3 regions of the Planococcus donghaensis genome follow, and region 1 is predicted to be linked to each of the others. Evidence: riboswitches for the same ligand, from Rfam matches in the RefSeq annotation. Region 1 holds a riboswitch; each other region holds the start of a gene.
The links. Region 1 has a riboswitch for lysine ahead of BCM40_RS05460 (Na+/H+ antiporter NhaC family protein). Riboswitches for the same ligand answer to the same signal wherever they lie in the genome.
Positions count from the first base shown of each region.

Region 2: linked by a shared signal. The riboswitch ahead of BCM40_RS06535 (aspartate kinase) and the one ahead of BCM40_RS05460 (Na+/H+ antiporter NhaC family protein) in region 1 are both predicted to bind lysine.
Region 3: linked by a shared signal. The riboswitch ahead of dapA (4-hydroxy-tetrahydrodipicolinate synthase) and the one ahead of BCM40_RS05460 (Na+/H+ antiporter NhaC family protein) in region 1 are both predicted to bind lysine.

Region 1 covers NZ_CP016543.2:1,100,579-1,107,178, reverse strand. Annotated here, with positions in the region: gene BCM40_RS16380 (methionine/alanine import family NSS transporter small subunit) at 112-243, opposite strand; gene BCM40_RS05465 (sodium-dependent transporter) at 259-1,779, opposite strand; gene BCM40_RS05460 (Na+/H+ antiporter NhaC family protein) at 1,973-3,547, opposite strand; lysine riboswitch at 3,656-3,837, opposite strand; gene BCM40_RS05455 (bifunctional metallophosphatase/5'-nucleotidase) at 3,909-5,252, opposite strand; gene BCM40_RS05450 (sulfite exporter TauE/SafE family protein) at 5,265-6,092, opposite strand; gene BCM40_RS05445 (DUF72 domain-containing protein) at 6,092-6,600, opposite strand, start outside.
Region 2 covers NZ_CP016543.2:1,300,583-1,307,182, reverse strand. Annotated here, with positions in the region: gene BCM40_RS06540 (succinate dehydrogenase cytochrome b558 subunit) at 1-414, opposite strand, end outside; gene BCM40_RS06535 (aspartate kinase) at 769-2,031, opposite strand; lysine riboswitch at 2,158-2,332, opposite strand; gene uvrC (excinuclease ABC subunit UvrC) at 2,369-4,165, opposite strand; gene trxA (thioredoxin) at 4,217-4,531, opposite strand; gene BCM40_RS06520 (electron transfer flavoprotein subunit alpha/FixB family protein) at 4,736-5,701, opposite strand; gene BCM40_RS06515 (electron transfer flavoprotein subunit beta/FixA family protein) at 5,822-6,595, opposite strand.
Region 3 covers NZ_CP016543.2:2,989,019-2,995,618, reverse strand. Annotated here, with positions in the region: gene BCM40_RS14745 (YflT domain-containing protein) at 93-656, opposite strand; gene BCM40_RS14740 (GTP-binding protein) at 834-1,952, shown strand; gene rpmG (50S ribosomal protein L33) at 1,965-2,114, shown strand; gene rpsN (30S ribosomal protein S14) at 2,165-2,434, shown strand; gene BCM40_RS14725 (alpha/beta fold hydrolase) at 2,707-3,507, shown strand; gene BCM40_RS14720 (GGDEF domain-containing protein) at 3,480-4,457, shown strand; gene dapA (4-hydroxy-tetrahydrodipicolinate synthase) at 4,511-5,401, opposite strand; lysine riboswitch at 5,529-5,707, opposite strand; gene BCM40_RS14710 (class I SAM-dependent methyltransferase) at 5,814-6,431, shown strand; gene ypfJ (KPN_02809 family neutral zinc metallopeptidase) at 6,485-6,600, shown strand, end outside.

The DNA of each region.
Region 1 (6,600 bases):
TGGAATCTCATTCTATTCCAAATGTATCATAAAGGTGTGTTCCTCACAAGTTGCCATAGTGCCACAAATCCATAGAAAAACCCGGAAACGTTTCGTTTCCGGGCTAGTATCTTATACGTTATTTGCAGCGTTACCGTTACGTTTCTTTTTGCTGGTGTTAACTGCGTGAAAAATACTAGCAGCTAAACCGCCCCAAACTAAAACCATTCCGATAACCATGACTAAAATTGAACTCGCTGACATTTGCTACTCCCCCTTTTAACTACGCTCATCGTATTCGTTTTGGTTTTTATGCCACTTAGCGATAGAGAACAAAATACCAAATACTATTGCCGCAGAAGCTACTGCAACGCCTCCGGATAAAGTAAACATAGTCGAATATCCTTCATAGTTTCCAGTTTCTGTTTCGAACTCCTGTAGAATATTCATTTTCAGTAGTCCGAACATCATGTAGCCTAAAACGATTGGCGTAATGATTCCAAGACTAACTTTCCACCATGCACCTAGGTTGATATCTGAAATTTCATTTGCGTGTGCTTTAAGCAAATCTGCTTTTCGGAATACCCATACTACTAGCACAACTTCTACTAGACCTACTGCAGCAACACCAAATTGGTTGATAAAGTAATCTGCAAGATCTAGGAAGAACAATCCACCTTGAGTTGCGAATAAGATTGAAATTAATGCCGCAAGTCCGCCACCAAAAAGAACAGCTTTTCTGCGAGAAATGCCAAATTTCTCAGTGAATCCAGCAACATATGTTTCTGTAATTGACATTAATGACGTTAGTCCAGCAAGTGTTAAGGATAGGAAGAATAAGAATCCAAACAATCCGTTAAAACTTGGAAACTCGTTAATGATTTGTGGGAAAACAACAAATGCAAGTCCAACACCACCTGCAGCAACATCTGCAACTGCAACGCCTTGTTGTGTCGCCATGAAGCCAAGTGCTGCGAAAACACCAATACCCGCTAATAATTCAAAACTTGAGTTTGCAAACCCTGTAATAAAAGCATTATTTGTAATATCGGATTTTTTCGGTAAATAACTTGAATAAGTAATCATGATTGCAAATGCGACAGATAAACTAAAGAAGATATGTCCATAAGCAGCGACCCAAACTGTCGGATTCATAATGGCCGTGAAATCTGGTTGGAAAAAGGCTTCCAAACCTAGCGCAGCTCCATCAAGCGTTACCGCACGAATAACGACTGCTAGGAAAATAATAACCAAAGTTGGGATGAAAATCCGGTTAGCCATTTCAATTCCTTTTTTAACTCCTGCAAGTAAAATACCAAGTGTTATCACCCACACTAATACAAGCGGGATAAAGACGCCCCAAACTACTCCACCCGTTTGTCCTGGGCTCACAGTCAGTTGTAAAAATTCGTTAAACAAGAAATCTTGTGTGTCTGTACCCCATGCTTGGTTGAAAGAAAATATAGTATAGCGCATAGCCCAAGCGATAATAACCGCATAGTATACAGATATAACAAAGGACACAAATACGGCCCACCAACCAAGCCATTCTAATTTTTTACCGCCCATACGGAAAAATGATAACGGTGCTGACCCTCTATACTTGTGGCCGATCGTGAATTCTAAAATTAAAATTGGTATACCGGCAGTCAGTAGTGCAAACAGATACGGTATGAAAAAGGCACCCCCACCATTATCAAAGGCAACATACGGAAAACGCCAAATGTTCCCTAACCCTACTGCAGAGCCGACAGCTGCCATAATAAAACCAGCACGTGTACCCCATTGCGAACGTTCCATCTCTCTTCCCCCTTGTTTTCCCATTCTTTTTACATAAAAATAGGAATTTTGTTTGTTTTCAGATTATTAACTAATCTAAAATTAGTATACCGAGAGAGCGCTTTAATGTAAAGACACTTTCGCAATATAATTGAAAAAAACTATTGCGACAAAAGTAAAAAGGCAGAGGATAAGCTCCTCTGCCTTACTTTCATTAATTATTTTGTTGTTTTTCAATAATAGTTGTTCGTTGTGACCAAACAACGAATAACACTGCTAAAACAATCAGCACAGCGCCTAATGATATCCATAAAGAGCCGGTATACCCTATGACAATATACCCGACAGCAGCAATGCCCGCAGCTGTTAGTGCATACGGTATTTGCGTTAAAACATGGTCCATATGGTTACTTCCTGCTCCTGTTGAGGACAAGATGGTCGTATCAGAAATCGGTGAACAATGGTCACCAAATACAGCACCTGCTAAAACTGCTGATAGTGCTGGCAATAATAGAGCTGGTTCCGCTTCAATCATAATTGTTCCAGCGATCGGTAAAAGAATACCGAAAGAACCCCAAGAAGTTCCTGTAGAAAAAGCCATAACGCCAGCTAATACAAACAATAAGACTGGCAAAATCGCTGTAGGAACATTGCCGTCAGAAACGACACCCGCTAAATATGCGCCTGTTTCTAATCCACCAATTAAGGAAGTCAATGACCAAGCAAATATTAGGATTAAAACGGCACCCATCATAGATTTGATACCTGCCCAGATCCCTTTGCCAATCCAGCCAACATTAGCTGTTTTGTTTGTTTTCATTTGTAGTGCGTAAAGAATAATAGATGTTAAAGCACCTAATACTCCCCCTACTAATAATGAAGCTGGTACATCGGTATTTTCAAAGATTAACCAAATATCAAATACTTGGCCAGCATTTTGGTAGCCAGTCCAAATCATTGCAACCACTGTTCCAACGATCAACAGTAAAATCGGAAGCAATAAATCTCTCACGTGTCCATGTGAATGAGATGGAAATTCTTCTTTCATTTCACCTGGAATTGTTTTTTCAGGATCAAAAAGCTGTCCTTTTGAAATAGCTAGCACTTCGTGTTTTTTCATTTCGCCAAAATCAACATCGCGAATTGCGACAAAAAAGACGATGGCAAGTGAAGCAACCACATAAAAGTTCATTGGTGCCATCCAAAGAAATGCTTCAAGTGCAGAATATTCGACGAAAGTTTGTCCAGCTAAAATGGTAGCTATAATACCGATAATTGCTGCTCCCCAACTTGATACAGGAGAAACTACGCAAACCGGTGCTGCAGTCGAATCAATAAAGTAAGCGAGTTTCGCACGCGAAACTTTGTATTTGTCTGTAATTGGACGTGCTACTTGCCCAACAGTCAATGCATTAAAATAATCATCGATAAAGATGACCATTCCAAGAACAACCGTTAATACTTTGGCACCACGGCGAGATTTAATGTGATTTGATGCCCATTCGGCGAAAGCATGACTGCCTCCTGAGAGACTAACAAACGCTGTAATAACTCCCAACAATAGTAGAAACAATAGGATAAAGACATTATAAGCGTTAAAACCGCCGTCCCAAAAAATAATTGCGAATGATGTAGCAAGTTCCTGCAAGGCCTCAAGTGGCGAAAACCACGTAAGGATAATAGCTGCTGCCACAATACCTGCACCTAATGACAATAGTACACGGCGTGTTAATAGGACCATTACAATTGCAATAATCGGTGGCAAGATCGAAAAAATTGTATTCTCCAAAATAACTCCTCCTTATTTTTGATGGGTGAAATTGAGACAAAAAAGGCTGACCTCTCCACTTGGATTCAGTCAGCCTTCTACAATTCGTCTGTGCGATAAAACATCAAACAACCCTGTAGCCCTCCATTCAAACTTGCGCTCAAATGACAGTGACATTCTTGTTCAGAATGACCCCAATCCACTTCCTATGACCATAAGAAATAAATTTCGGCAAAACTTCCTTTCAGATGCGTTCAACGCGGTCACACTCGCGCACCCTACTGATTAGTCCTGCAGCCTCTACCCACCATTATAACTTTCTTCTTTAGCATAGCCCAAAATCACTACAAAATCAACTGAATATATATTCCAACTGTCATTACTATTTTATCGCTTTGTTATGAAAATATTGACCGAATACATCACGCAGAAATTCTGGCATGAAATATGTTTTCGTCGCTCTTTTTAAACTCGGGAAAAAATAACCAAATGTCAGCATGTCTAACGTAACCAATTGATATTTTTGATCGTGTACAACCCGTTGACCTTTAATATAAAGACGGCGGTCAATGATTTCCATGTTCAAATGAATCATTTTACCAAATACTGCTCCGCGGAAACCCATTCCTTTTAACTCAATTTGTGGCCATTCTGAATTTAAAGACTGCAAATAAATCTCTTTTAATTCTGCACCGCTTAACTCCACTACACACGGATTAATCGGATGAGGCAACATTTTATGAAAATTATATCGTGTCATCGCACCTTCATGTATATCTTCCATAAATATACCGGCGTTAAATAATGCACAATCTGCACCTGTGAATTCAATCATTGCTTGCCCAAATAACGTGGCAAGCTCTGAATCCTTAAACCACTCTGCCTTCAATTTTTTATCGCTATAATACACGATTTCATTCATTTGGATTTTGCCTTGTTCAACTAGATGTTTATCAAAATCTTCTTGTACTTCGCATAACTGCGACACTTCAATTAACCGAGCTGAACTTTTTCCAAACTCCTCTTCTACTGCCATATGTCCGATATAAAAACCAAACTTTCCTGCAGCTCCAAGTAATGTATCTCCTTGCCATTTCCCATCATGAAAAACATGATGGGTATGTGCACCTAAAATAATATTGAGTTGCGGACAAAGTTCCGCTAATAGTTCATCATCTTTTATCCCTAAATGAGACAAACAAATAATTAAATCGGTTTTGTCTTTAATTTCTTCTACCGATTGAATAATCGACTCTTTTGCATCGGTGATTTGCCAACCGAGTTTGCGATAAAAAGGAGTAAACTCTGCTGTTGCCCCCACTAATCCAATGCGTGTGCCATTTGCTGTCCGAATAATTCGGTGGGGTTTGGCCCACTTTGGTCGGTTGCCATGAAGATCAAATAGATTCGATACCACAACATCAAAATTAGCTTGAACATACAAATCATTTAGCTCTTCTTTAGACAACGTAATGCCCTCATTATTACCGATTGTCACCGCGTCATATCCTGCTTCGTTAAGTAACTGGATATTGCCTTTTCCTGCAGTACCTTCTGTAAATGGATGCGAACGGTCGACATGGTCGCCTATATCCAAAACCAGACAAATGTCCCCTTCTTCTTCATGCCACCTTTTTCGTTCAGCTAAAAATGATTTAATGCGTGGCCAATTTGCAAAATGACTGTGTAAATCATTTGTATGGTAAATATGAATAGTTTCGCTCATGAAAACACCTCTTTAAATGCTAAATATTCCTTCATAAATTGAACGTATCCCAAGCACGAGTAATACAATTCTCAAAATGGTGACCAACATTTCCGAATTGAGGCGTTTGTTTAACGCTGCACCTATTTTCGCACCCATATAGGCCCCTGGCACGACTGCAAGTGTGTAAATCCACGGCACATTCCCCAACGAAATATGCGTAACAGAGTTTACCAGTGCTGATAGAAACACCATTAACATCGATGTCCCAACAGCTACATGAGGAGGGAATAAGAACAAAAGAATCATCGCTGGGACAATGATAGACCCGCCACCAATACCAAATAGACCAGAAGCAACGCCAACAAAAAATGTTAATAACAAAGCAAACCAGATTGGATAGCCATAAACATATTCTTTTTTTTCTCTGTCTGTAAACGTTGTTTTTCGACCGTTCTCCACAAACCATTGAACTGCATTAAGATGGTCACGCAATAACAGCAACAAGGATAGAAAAACTAAAAGAATCCCAAAATATAAGTTGAAGGAGGGTAAGTCTAAATTTTTATTAATAAAAGCACCGACAATTGTTCCCGGTGCACTACCTGCAAAAAAAATGAATCCACTTTTGTAATCAACTGTTCGAACTTTCATATAGGCTAACGTGGAAGAAAGACCTGTAAAAATCATCATAATAACCGATAACCCAACAATTTTTTGTGGTGAAAGTTCTGGAAAAAATGCAAAGCTAGTGCCCATAAACAGCAAAGCAGGTACCAATATAACGCCCCCACCCAAACCGATTAAAGCACCCAGTATGCCGGACATTATTCCGACAACTGCCATAACGATGAAAACCATTAAAATCCTCCTTCAAATAAATCCAACTGCTTTGGTAAAAGCCCATCAAATGATAGGTTATTCATCTTTTGGAACTGCTTCGCATTACCTGCTGCATGCCCTCCTGAATTGTTATTAAAAATCACATATACATTTTCAGTAGTGTTCGTCAATGTCTTTACGGCTCTACTAATTTCCTCGAGTTCTTCTTTATTGTAATCGTATAAATAACGAACTTCTCTCCAGTTTTGTGCACCTCCAGGATTTACCCAGCCGTGAACATTGCGACCATGTATGCGCAACAACACTTTATCTTTTCTAGTAGATACTGGCACAAGCGGAATTGAACCCTCTCCTGACTGCGGCTCATCACAAACTGAGTGAATCAAGTTATTGTTCCGAAGAAAATCCAAAGTTTTTTCACTCATTCCATTTGCATACCAGGATTGATGGCGAAACTCGATCGCCAAATCAAATTCTTTAAGACGTTCAATAATTTCTCGAAGTTGATCGACATTGTCTTTTTGAC
Region 2 (6,600 bases), 200 kb from region 1:
TAAGATGTTTTCCATCATGTTAAAATCTGCTTCAGCCGCATTTCCAATTGCCACTTGGAATCTTGTTTCAAAGACGTGCCAAGCGATAAAGACTACTAGGAAGACACCTGTATAACGTTGTGCAATAAATAACATATTGCGCATATAGCTATAATGTCCAGGGTTGTTCTTCGCAGTAAACGCTATGTATAGACCGTAAAACGCATGATACATGAGCGGCAAGTAAATGACAAAGATCTCCAAGAAAATAACGAATGGAAGATTTGCCATGAAATGAGATGCAGTATTGAATGCCTCTTCACCTTGTGTTGCAAAATGGTTGACGATTAAGTGCTGCGTTAAGAATAAACCAATAGGAATAATTCCCAACAATGAGTGCAGCCTGCGCATTAAAAATTCACGATTGTTATCCAAAATTTTACCCCCCTCAAAACTTTAATTGGTAGCGTTCAGAGCAGACGTTTATGGTGAAAGCACCTGAAGCCACGCACCATCATGATACAATAATATGACATATTTATTGTACTCCCCCCCTTTAGGAGCGTCAAGGCAACGAATCGCTTTTAATCAGATAGTTATTACGGCTTTTACCGGCATTACACAAGCGATTCCTTCTAAATCGTCTCGATATGTAAACGTTTTAATAGATTTCCGTTAAAAAGCGATTCTCTAATTGAGAATCGCTTTTTCCAACTAAACTGCTAGGTTCACTCATGCCGCTATTGTTAACAAATTACAATTGAGAATTTGAACATTTTGTGAATAATTTCACGAACTAGTATTTAAAGAAAACTTTTGTGTTGCTTCAATCAACTCTTCTTCAGACAAACCGTAAGCTTCGTGCAAAGCATTTGCTGATTTTGTCATATCAATTTCGGGTACTACGACAGAAATCTTTATCTCTGATGTGCTGACCATTTTAACTGGTATTTCTTTTGTTCTTAAAATATCAAACATACGTGCAGCAACCCCTGGGTTTGACACCATGCCTGATCCTACTATTGAAACTTTTGACAAACCAACTTCCACATTTAATGATAGGAACCCAATTTCTTCTTGTGCTTCAGTTAGAACACGGCGCGTTTCTTCGAGACTTTCTTGACTGATCGAAAAAGAAACCGAAGGCGGAAACTCGTCGCTAATACTTTGAACGATGATATCAACGTCAATTTGATTTTCTGCTAGCTTATTAAAAATATTAGCAAGCGAGCCATTAAACGGTTTTTTATAAGTGACAGTTACACGCGCGACTCCAGGTTCAAATGCCACGCCTCTAACGATTAAGTTTGTTTCCACAGTGATCACCTCTTGTATGATTGTGCCAGGCTCGTCTGAATAACTTGCTCTGACAGATAATGGTACATGATTGTTTTTTGCGAATTCGACTGCTCGCGGATGCAGTACACCCGCCCCAAGATTGGCCAGCTCTAACATTTCGTCATAAGAAATTTGCTGGAGTTTACGCGCACCCGTGACATATCTTGGATCAGATGTATAAACGCCATTAACGTCTGTATAAATTTCACATTTCTCTGCTTTTAAAGCAGCTGCAAGCGCTACTGCTGTCGTATCTGATCCACCTCTACCAAGTGTGGTAATATTGCCGATTTTGTCTACGCCTTGGAAACCAGCCACTACACAAAAATAGCCTTTATCCAATACACGTTCAAGGCGTTCTGTATGAATCTGTTCGATGCGTGCGTTGCGCGGAACCGATTCGGTTTCGATTCCAGCTTGCCAACCGGTAAATGATAAAGCTTCATGACCCAATTTTTTAAAAGCCATCGCCAATAAAGAAATCGTTACTTGCTCTCCTGTGGCTAATAACATATCCATCTCACGCTTTGGCGGATTTGATGAAATTTCCCCAGCTAACCCGAGTAATGTATCGGTTGTTTTGCCCATCGCCGAAACAACAATGACAACGCGTTTGCCTTTTTCTTTTTCACGAATTGCTCTTTTCGCCACACCAATAATTTTTTCCGGTGTCGCAACAGATGTTCCACCAAATTTCATAACAATTGTTTCCATTCTATCCACTCCCACATTTAGTATGTGGCCCTCAAAATGACTAGTGATTTTTCAACTAGACACGAAAAAAGGCAGCCCACCGCATACGCGGCAAACTACCTCTTTTATCATGTACGAAAAACGTCCATGTGAGATAGCCCTCCAGAGATTGACTCTGACAGCCCTGCACTTCTTAAATGCAGAACCAGCATGCGCAATAGCAGTAAAACGCACACTTCGGCGATCGCCCCTTTCACCATCCATCTCAGATTCTGCAAATCTCCGAATGCTTACTATTGACGTCCGCGCCTCTATCATCACTTTTCCAAGTGATTTAATTATTCACTACAATACCACGTTATGATTCACTTGGCAATGTATCTTCTGTGAAATGCTTTTCGATGGACTGTGCCAAAGCTTCCGGCATTCCCGCTTCTTTAATTTCCTCTACAGATGCTTCTTTAATTTTTTTGACAGATCCAAAATGCTTTAGCAATTGCTGTTTCCGTTTCGGCCCTACGCCTTGCAGACCGTCTAGTGCGGATTGTATTGAATTCTTACCACGCAATTGACGATGAAACGTAATAACAAATCGGTGAACTTCGTCTTGTATTCGTTGCAACAAATAAAAAGCTTCACTCGTTCGTTTAAGCGGTACAATTTCAGCTGGTGAACCGTATAATAATTGTGAAGTTTGGTGCTTGGTGTCTTTTGCAAGTCCCGCAATAGGAATCGACAAACCAAGTTCATCTTCTAAAATTTCACGCGCCGACTCCATTTGTCCTTTCCCACCATCGATAACGATCAAATCTGGTAAAGGTAAACCATCTTTTAAAACACGTGAATAGCGTCGACGAATCACTTCACGCATTGCTGCATAATCATCCGGTTTTGATGCGTTTCGTGTTTTGTATTTACGGTAGTCTTTTTTAGATGGTTTCCCGTCAATAAACGTAATCATTGCGGAAACAGCATCTGCACCTTGAATGTGCGAGTTATCAAAAGCTTCAATACGTAATGGCGTTTCGATATTCATTGCTTCTCCTAAATCTACACATGCACCAATTGTCCGTTCTTCTTGGCGCTCTAACAACTGGAACTTCTCTTTGATTGCTACTTCTGCATTTTTTTTCGCTAATGCCACTAATTCTTTTTTCTTACCACGCTGCGGCACAAGTACGCGAACACCAAGCCATTCTTTCAACATGTCCGGATCATCCGCTTCTGGAATTAAGATTTCACTTGGCTTTACGTGATTGGCTTTTTCGTAAAATTGACCAAGAAAAGTCAAAAACTCTTCTTCGGGATCTCTATAAAGCGGAAATAGTGAGACATCTCGTTCGATCAATTTCCCTTGCCGCACAAAAAAGACTTGTACACACATCCAGCCTTTATCAACAGCATATGCAAATACATCGCGATTGGTAAAATCGTTCATCGCCATTTTTTGCTTTTCCATAACGGTTTCAATCATATTGATTTGATCACGGTATTCTTTCGCACGTTCAAATTCCAGGTTTTCTGCTGCTTCAGACATTTTTTCGACCAATTGCTCTTTTACTTCACGGAATCCACCATTCAAGAATTTTGTAATTCCATCGATCAATTCTTGGTAAGTCTCTTTTTCAATCGGTTTTACACAAGGTGCTAAACACTGGCCCAAATGGTAATACAAGCATACGCGGTCTGGCATTGTATGGCATTTGCGCAATGGATATAAACGGTCTAATAACTTTTTAGTTTCTGCCGCTGCATAAGCATTGGGGTAAGGACCAAAGTATTTGCCTTTGTCTTTTTTCACTTGTCTTGTTGTAATCAGTTTTGGATGACGTTCTCCCGTAATTTTTAAATACGGATAGCTTTTATCATCTTTTAACATAATATTGTATTTCGGATCGTATTTCTTGATCAAATTCAATTCTAGAATCAACGCCTCTTTATCAGAAGACGTAATAATGTATTCAAAATCTACAATTTCGTTAACCAAGCGCTGCGTTTTCGTATCGTGACTGCCCGTAAAATATGAGCGAACACGATTTTTCAAAACCTTAGCTTTCCCGACGTATATGACTGTATCTTGTCGATCTTTCATCAAGTAACAGCCGGGCTGGTCAGGCAATATTGCCAATTTATGTCGAATCAATTCGTTTGCCATGTTTATCACCCTATTAAAAAACCGGGCACCATCACTGGACCCGGTTAAGAATTATGCGTGTTTTTCAACCAATTCAGCTAATGCTTCTTTTGGTCGGAAACCAACTACTTTATCAACTGTTTCTCCGTCTTTCATCAATAGTAAAGTTGGAATTGACATAATGCCATAGTTTCCAGCTGTTTCTTGGTTTTGATCGACATCAACTTTTACGATTTTAACTTTATCGCTCATTTCAGCATCTAATTCTTCTAGCACCGGAGCGATCATTTTACATGGTCCGCACCAAGTTGCCCAAAAATCTACTAAAACGAGTCCTTCTGATACTTCTTGTGAAAAGTTCTGATCTGTACCGTGTACAATTGCCATGAATAATTCCTCCTTATGATTAACCAAACTATATACAGAGTATAGCATGTGCCAAAAACACTAGCTATTTTTTTGCCTACTCTTTTAATACCCTTAAATTGTTCTATTAAACGAAGGCTTCTTCGCTTTTACAGATCTTGAAAACTGCCAAACAAAAACAGGCGGAAAAAGTTAAAAAACTTTTTCCGCCTGTTTAACTTCAGATTACATTACTTTTTTAAACTCTTCTGTCAGCATCGGGATAACGTCGAACAAGTCACCAACGATTCCGTAGTCTGCTACTTTAAAGATGTTTGCTTCCGGGTCTTTGTTGATGGCTACAATAACTTTCGAGTTGGACATACCTGCCATATGCTGAATTGCTCCTGAAATACCAGCTGCAATATACAAATCAGGCGTTACGACTTTGCCTGTTTGCCCAATTTGAAGTGAGTAATCGCAATAATCCGCATCACAAGCTCCACGAGATGCACCAACAGCACCACCAAGAAGATTGGCTAACTCTTGTAAAGGTTCAAATCCTTCCGTACTCTTGACACCACGCCCTCCAGCTACAATAACTTTCGCTTCCGAAAGATCGACACCTTCAGTTGATTTGCGGACAACGTTCTTAATAATTGTGCGCAAGTTTGTGATATCAACAGAAAGAGAACTTACATCCCCTGAACGCTCTTGTCTTTCAAGTGGTGCGATGTTGTTCGCACGTACTGTGATAAAGTCAATACCGTCTTTAAGTTTTACTTTTTCAAATGCTTTACCAGAGAAGATTGGGCGAATAAATACAGCATCGTCGCCTTCGCCTTCAATGTCCGTTACGTCCGAAATTAATCCAGCTTGTAACTTAGAAGCAATTTTTGGTGCCAAGTCTTTACCAACAGCTGTATGACCAAAAACAAGTCCTTCTGGTTTTTCTTGTTCAACAACTGCCATAAATGCTTGACCATACCCATCAGATGTATATGATTTCAAATGTGGATGTTCAACCGTAACCACGCGATCAGCACCATATGCAATTAACTCTGCACCGAATTCTTCAACAGCATCGCCGATTAAAACACCTACAACTTCACCGCCGCCAGAAATTTTCTTAGCAGCCGCAATTGCTTCAAATGAAACATTACGTAAAGCGCCTTCGCGCGTTTCGCCTAAAACTAATACTTTCTTCGCCATAGTCCGTTTACCCCCTAAGTAGATGTGAAAACTGTTCCCGATTTTACGAGATCGAAATTCATAGCAACTATGAATTTCTATTTAGAATTTATAATGAATCTTTAAGAGTTTTGAAATTTATTAAATAACTTTCGCTTCGTTACGTAGCAAGCCAACTAGTTCAGTTACTTGGTTAGAAAGATCGCCTTCAAGAATACGGCCAGCCGCTTTTTTCGGTGGCAGATAGATTTCGATTGTTTCTGTTTTCGCTTCTACATCGTCTTCTTCGATATCTAAATCATCCAATTCCAATTCTTCAAGCGGTTTTTTCTTCGCTTTCATGATTCCTGGAAGTGATGGGTAACGTGGTTCATTTAAGCCTTGTTGAGCTGTTACTAAAAGTGGCAATGAAGTTTCTAATTCTTCTGAATCGCCTTCGATGTCACGAACGATTGATACTTTTTCGCCGTCAATGCTTAAGCTAGTAATTGTCGTCACATAGTTGATGCCAAGTAAATCAGCAACACGTGGTCCAACTTGACCAGATCCACCATCGATTGCTACGTTTCCTGCTAAAATCAAATCTGCTTCTTTGTCTTTTAAATACTCAGCCAGTATGTATGCAGAAGTAAATTGATCCATTTCTTCAACATCGTCTTCAGTATTGATTAATACGGCTTTGTCAGCACCCATTGCTAGTGCTGTGCGAAGCTGTTTCTCTGCTTCATCGTTACCGATTGTGATTACTGTTACTTCGCCGCCGTGTGCATCGCGGACAGTGATTGCTTCTTCAATTGCGTACTCATCGTAAGGATTAATGATGAATTCCGCACCGTCTTCCTGGATTTTTCCACCTGAAACAACGATTTTTTCTTCTGTGTCAAACGTACGTTTTACTAATACATAAATGTTCATGAACG
Region 3 (6,600 bases), 1.4 Mb from region 1:
TAAAAGTTATTTACCCTTTAGCACGTATAAAATAAACCTGTCGATAGGAGAAAAGACGTATCCGAATACTCATTCGGATACGTCTTTGGTATCTAATATAAATGATGTTGGTTCTTTTTGGCTTCTACCATGTTTGTAATATCTGATTCATTTCGGTGATGGTTTGTATTGATCGCTTCTGTATCTTGAATATTGCGTTTGCTAGGGTTAGTTTCTTGCTTGCGATTAAGTGACTCTGGTTCAGAACGCAGATGTACTTCTTCGGCAGTTGTCATTCGAGCAGTTGTAGATGTGTTCGTTTGAGGCTCATAAGATGCACTATATTCACTGTTTACATAAAGAACAAGTTTGCCATTTTCTACTTGTTGGTAGTAATCGTCTGCTTCGGTGCTCGCTAATCCCATTTGTGTAAAAGCATGGCGTGTAGAATCTTCGCCAGAAATAAATGCTTTGAATTTACTCATAATGTTTTCCTCTTCTTGTGCATCCAAATGAACATTCGTTTGCCCTTGAACCATCGATAATTGATTGTCATACTTGGCAATTACGTACATATCTTCTTCTTTAAAGCCTTGTGCTTTTAATTCGTTAATTTTGTGCAAAACTTCTGCTTGGACATCATATGACTGAATTAATGTAGTTCCTTCGTTAGTCATTTCAAGTTCCTCCTAAATAGTGATAAATCACCTGTAAAGCAAGGTAATGATAATGTACCCTGTTGGTTTTAGAAGCAAACCTAGAGGTCTTAAAATAAAAGCTTGCGTTCTTGTTTCTTTTTTTATACAATGTAAAACGTAATCATTACTATTTAAAAAAAGAAAGCTGGTGGATGCATGAGGAGTCCAGTTCCAATTACGGTGCTAAGTGGCTACTTAGGAGCCGGTAAAACAACTTTACTAAATCATTTACTTTCTAATCGAGAAAACTTGAAAGTGGCTGTAATTGTTAACGATATGAGTGAAGTGAATATTGATGCAAGTTTAATAGAACAAGGTGGTTTTTCAAAAACTACTGAAAAGCTAGTCCAACTGCAGAATGGTTGTATTTGTTGCACGTTGCGAGAAGATCTTATGATAGAGGTTGAAAAGCTGGTAAACCGTGGTGAAATTGATTGTATCGTTATTGAATCATCGGGAATTAGTGAGCCGCTGCCCGTTGCGCAAACTTTTACATATCAAGACGAGGTAGTAGGAATCGATTTATCGAAAAGTTGCCGATTGGATACTTTGGTCACTGTGGTTGACGGATATGCTTTTTGGAAGGATTTTGCGTCAGGTGAGTCGTTACTTGATAGAAGTCAAGAAGCGACCGAAGACGATATTCGTGATATATCAGACTTGCTAATTGATCAGATAGAGTTTGCCAACGTTATCTTATTAAACAAACTCGACTTAATCCCACAAAAAGAAAAAAATCAGTTGAAAGAATTGCTAGCAACTTTAAATCCGGATGCCGAAATTATTGAAACGATTCATTCAAAAGTAGCTCTAGACAAAGTGATCAATACAGGCTTGTTCGATTTTGAAAAATCAAGCCAAAGTGCGGGCTGGATAAAGGAATTGAATGAAGAGCATATTCCGGAATCTGAAGAATATGGCATTGCGTCATTTGTTTACCGAAGTCAGCAGCCGTTCCATCCGCAGCGGTTGATGGATTGGATTTTGCAATGGCCAGCGGAAATCGTCCGTGCTAAAGGATTTTTGTGGTTGGCCACAAGAAGTGAGACAGCTGTTCTATTGTCACAAGCAGGACCTTCACTAGGGATTGAATATGCGGGACAATGGGATTTAGAAAATGGCATAAAAATGACGGAGCTAGTGCTGATTGGAATTGACATGGATCAGTCATCCATCGTAAAAGAACTAGACCTTTGTTTGCTGACTGATGAGGAAAAAGAACAGGATTGGACAAAGTTTAACGATCCACTACCAAAATTTCAATTACTTGTTTAGGAGGAAAAAAAGATGAGAGTCAACATAACATTAGCGTGTACAGAAACTGGGGACCGGAATTACAGTACAACAAAAAACAAGCGTACAAATCCCGAACGCATCGAATTAAAGAAATACAGTCCACGTCTGAGAAAAGTAACGCTTCATCGTGAAACGAAATAATTTTTTTGTTCTATAAATCGTAATCATTACTAATTTGAAGAGGTGGATAAATGGCTAAAAAATCAAAAGTGGCACGTCACAAGAAGCAGCAAGCGCTAGTTGCCAAATTTGCAGAAAAGCGACAAGAATTAAAAGAAAAAGGCGACTTTGTAGCATTAGCTAAGTTACCAAAAGATTCATCGCCAACTCGTTTGAACAATCGTTGCGTAGTGACAGGAAGACCGCGTAGTTTTATGCGCAAATTTGGGATCTCACGTATCACTTTCCGAGAACTGGCACATAAAGGGCAGATTCCGGGTGTTAAAAAGGCAAGCTGGTAGGTATTGAAATATCTGTCGTTAGGCAGAGCAAAAAAGTAGTTGTTCATTTAATTTCTATTAGTTTATACTGTGAAAATATGCCATACAGCAGACTTTTGTCTGCTGTATTTTTTTTGTTATAAAATTTATTGTTGGTGATTAGTGCTTTTTGCCAAGATATTTTTTAGTTCAAGCTCTTTAAAATTCATGTATTGATGCTATGATTAAGTATATTTAATTTTTAACTAATCTAATTTTTCTCATCATGAGAAGCAAAAAAAGGCGGAGCAACAGTGAAAATGGATATTTTAAAGCGTAACAATGTACGAGTGACGGGACAAGGCGAAAAAACGCTAGTATTTGGTCACGGATTTGGGTGTGACCAACAAGTTTGGAACAATACCATTATGAAATTTCAAATGAATTATCGCGTTGTGACGTTTGATTATGTTGGATCAGGAAATAGTGATAAATCGGCCTACTCGAAAGAGCGTTACAGTACGCTAGATGGTTATAAGCAAGATTTATTAGAAGTGTGTGCTGCACTCGAACTTGAAAAGCTGATTTTTGTTGGACATTCCGTTAGTTCGATGATTGGGTTGCTCGCATCGATTGAACAACCGGAGTTGATGGAAAAAATGATTATGATTGGGCCATCGCCTTATTATATGAACGAACCTGGCTATAATGGAGGGTTTGAGCGATCGGACATTGATGAATTATTAGACATGATGGAGATAAATTATAAAGAATGGGCAAAATATTTGGCTCCTGTAGTGATGTTAAATGAGGAGCGACCTCAACTGGCGGAAAACTTTGAGGAGATATTATGCTCTAATGATCCGATGATTGCACGCCAATTTGCTGAAGTGACTTTTACTTCAGATCTTCGCGATCAATTGGATAAAGTAACAATCCCAACCTTAATTCTTCAGCCGAAATTTGACGCGATTGTACCTGTAGAAATTGGTGCGTACATTCACGAAAAAATCGCTGACAGTCGTTTGGTGATAATGGAAGCGGTGGGACATAACCCGCATTTAAGCGATGTTGAGGAGACCGTAGCATGCATCAAGGGGTACTTGGCGGAGTAGGAGTGAAGACAATGGAACAGCAACTCGATAGAGCACCTTGCGGGTATTTAGTTCTGGACCGGGACTTGCGTATAGTTGAAATCAACAGCACATTGCGGAATTTAACAGGTGTAGAAAATCCGCAACATATTCATGAGTTGCTAACAATCGCATCACGAATGTATTTTCAAACTTACTTTACTCCTTCTATTAAAATGCACGGCACTGTCAATGAGATGTTTTTAACCTTGAAAAGCTCAACAGGATCTATGCCGGCGTTAATGAATGCAGTAGAGTACGATGGATTTTACGAGTGCGCTTTAATACAGATGAGCGTTCGGGGAGAGTATGAAAAAGAATTATTGCGTGCTAAACGCAATGCTGAAGAAATTAATCGCGAGACAATAGATGCTTACGATCAATTACAAAATTTAATGCATGAAGTTGAAGACAAGCAGCAAGAGTTGTTAGCTTTAAATTTAGAACTCCAACAGTTAGCTATTACAGACTCACTAACCGGTTCAAAAAACCGGCGCTATCTGGAAGAACGGCTAACTCATTTTTTAGTGCAAGCAGAAAAAGGGCGCAAAGTTACTATTCTCCTGTTAGATATCGATCATTTCAAGCGAGTTAATGATACCCATGGTCATCAAACAGGTGACGAAGTGTTACAAGAGTTAGCTAGACGTTTAGAAGAAGTTGTCGGATCAACTGGCATTGTGACACGTCTTGGTGGAGAAGAATTTGTGATTATTATGCCAGATATGGGTGCAGAAGAAGGATTGGCTACAGGCGATGCCATATGCAAGCATATGGAGGTAGCTAATTGGCAGAGTGTATCGGTTACTGTCAGTATTGGAGTCGCGGTATATTTGCCTGGTGATGATACTAGCAGCTGGCTGTCGCGGGCAGACAGTTACCTTTACAAAGCAAAAGCAGACGGCAGAAATTGTGCTTACGGACTAATATAAATCAAATCAAAAAAACGCTGAAGTTCATGATGAACTTCAGCGTTTTTTCGGCTTTAGTTTGTTACTGCTTTTGAATGCAAATCAGGTAAAGATGCACGTAACGTCACGGTTTCTTCTACTGTTAATGGAATCATTGGCAAGCGAACGCCGCCTACTTGAACGCCCGTAATGTTAAGAGCTGCTTTAACTGGAGTTGGATTTGGTGCAGCAAACAATGCTTTCATCGTAGGCACTAAGCGTCTGTGAATAGCTGCTGCTGTTTTTACATCACCTGTTTTAAAGCTTGTGATCATGTCTTGCATATCGTTGCCAATAATGTGTGCAGAAACCGAAACAATTCCAGTTCCACCGATTGATAGCATTGGCAGTGTTAAGCTATCATCACCGCTGTAAACAGTAAAAGAGTCAGGCGTATTTTCGATAATTTGTGCTGCGGCGTCTAAATCGCCACTCGCTTCTTTAACGGAAACAATATTGCTAATTTGGGATAAGCGAATGATTGTCTCAGGAGACAAATTAACTACGCTGCGACCAGGAATGTTATAAAGCATCACAGGCAAATTCGTAGACTCGGCGATCGCTTGGAAATGTTGGTACATGCCTTCTTGTGAAGGTTTATTGTAATATGGCGTTACAAGCATGACGCCGTCAACACCGACTTCTTCTGCTTGTTGCGTCAATGAAATAGAAGCACGCGTATTATTCGATCCCGTTCCTGCAATAACCGGAATTCGACCCGCGACTGTGTTTACGGTAAATTGGAATAACTCTACTTTCTCCTCGATTGATAAGGTAGGTGATTCACCTGTTGTACCGGCAACAACAAGGCCATCAGAGCCGTTCGCGATTAAATGCTCGATTAGTTTTTTGGTTGCTGGGAAATCGATTTCTCCTTGTTGGTCGAACGGTGTTACCATTGCTGTAATAATTTGGCCGAAATTCATAAACAACACACCCTTTTCTAATTTTTTTCGTAGCTTAGAGGTGAGGGGCCAGTCAGGAATAAACAAAAAAGCAGCAACAGGGGGTCCTGTTGCTGCAGTAGAAACAATGTTTACCATTCGTTCCTGTGCATCAGATAGCCCTCCATATAGTTACCTATATGACAGTCCTGCATTTGTTAAATACAGACCCAGCGCACGGAAATATGAGCTTTCCGTCACTTCGGCAAATCCCCCTTTCGGCAAACGTCAATGGACCTCATCGTCCTCATTTTGCGTACTGATGGTTTTTGCGCCTCTATCCTACTCCATAAAAATGGAGCAAGAAATATTGAATTAGCTGTACTATAACAAATATCTCTGTTAATTGCAAGATGAAAACGTAAAATTTTAGTGAGGAAGGAAGTGGGACGAAATGGACGAGCAAGTGTATGACAATCACCTAAACATCATAACTGTGGGGCACCAACAAGGATTTACCGATTCTCTACATCATCATCGCTATGAGCCAACTCCGTATGATTTACTCGATGTGTTGTTCACACATTATCCGGTGATTTCAGAAGATCAACTTGTCGATGTTGGATGTGGCAAAGGACGTTTAAACTTTTATGTTTATCATTTCTTTGGAACAAAAAGTGCTGGAATTGAGATGAATCCGGTATTTTACGCTGAAGCTCTTGAAAATAAAAAAAGGTATCTTGAGCAGCACGAAGACGCTGAGTCGAGCATTAGCTTCTATAATTGCTTAGCACAAGACTACCAAGTCGCAGACCAAGACAATAAATTTTACTTTTTTAATCCTTTTTCAGTGCAAGTATTCATCTCTTTTCTCAATAATGTTTTGCGCTCTGCTGAAGAGGCTCCGCGAACAGTCGATATCGTTTTATTTTTTGCCCCACAAGAGTATAGCGAGTACTTAGAAACGAGCACAGCTTTTCTATTAGTAAAAGAAATTCAGTTGCCCGATTTCCATAAAGAACCGCGTGAACGATTTTTAATTTATCGCCTATGTAAAATGGATTTAAACTAAGTCGATAACGGGTATGCTTAACTATAAAATCATAGTGAAACGAGGGACCTTTTATGGACTGGAAAGGCAGAAAAGCCAGCAGGAACGTTGAAGATCGAAGAGGCAAAGGTGGAGCGATTGTAGCCGGAGGAGGTATCGGGGGTATTCTAATCGTCCTACTCGTCGCTTT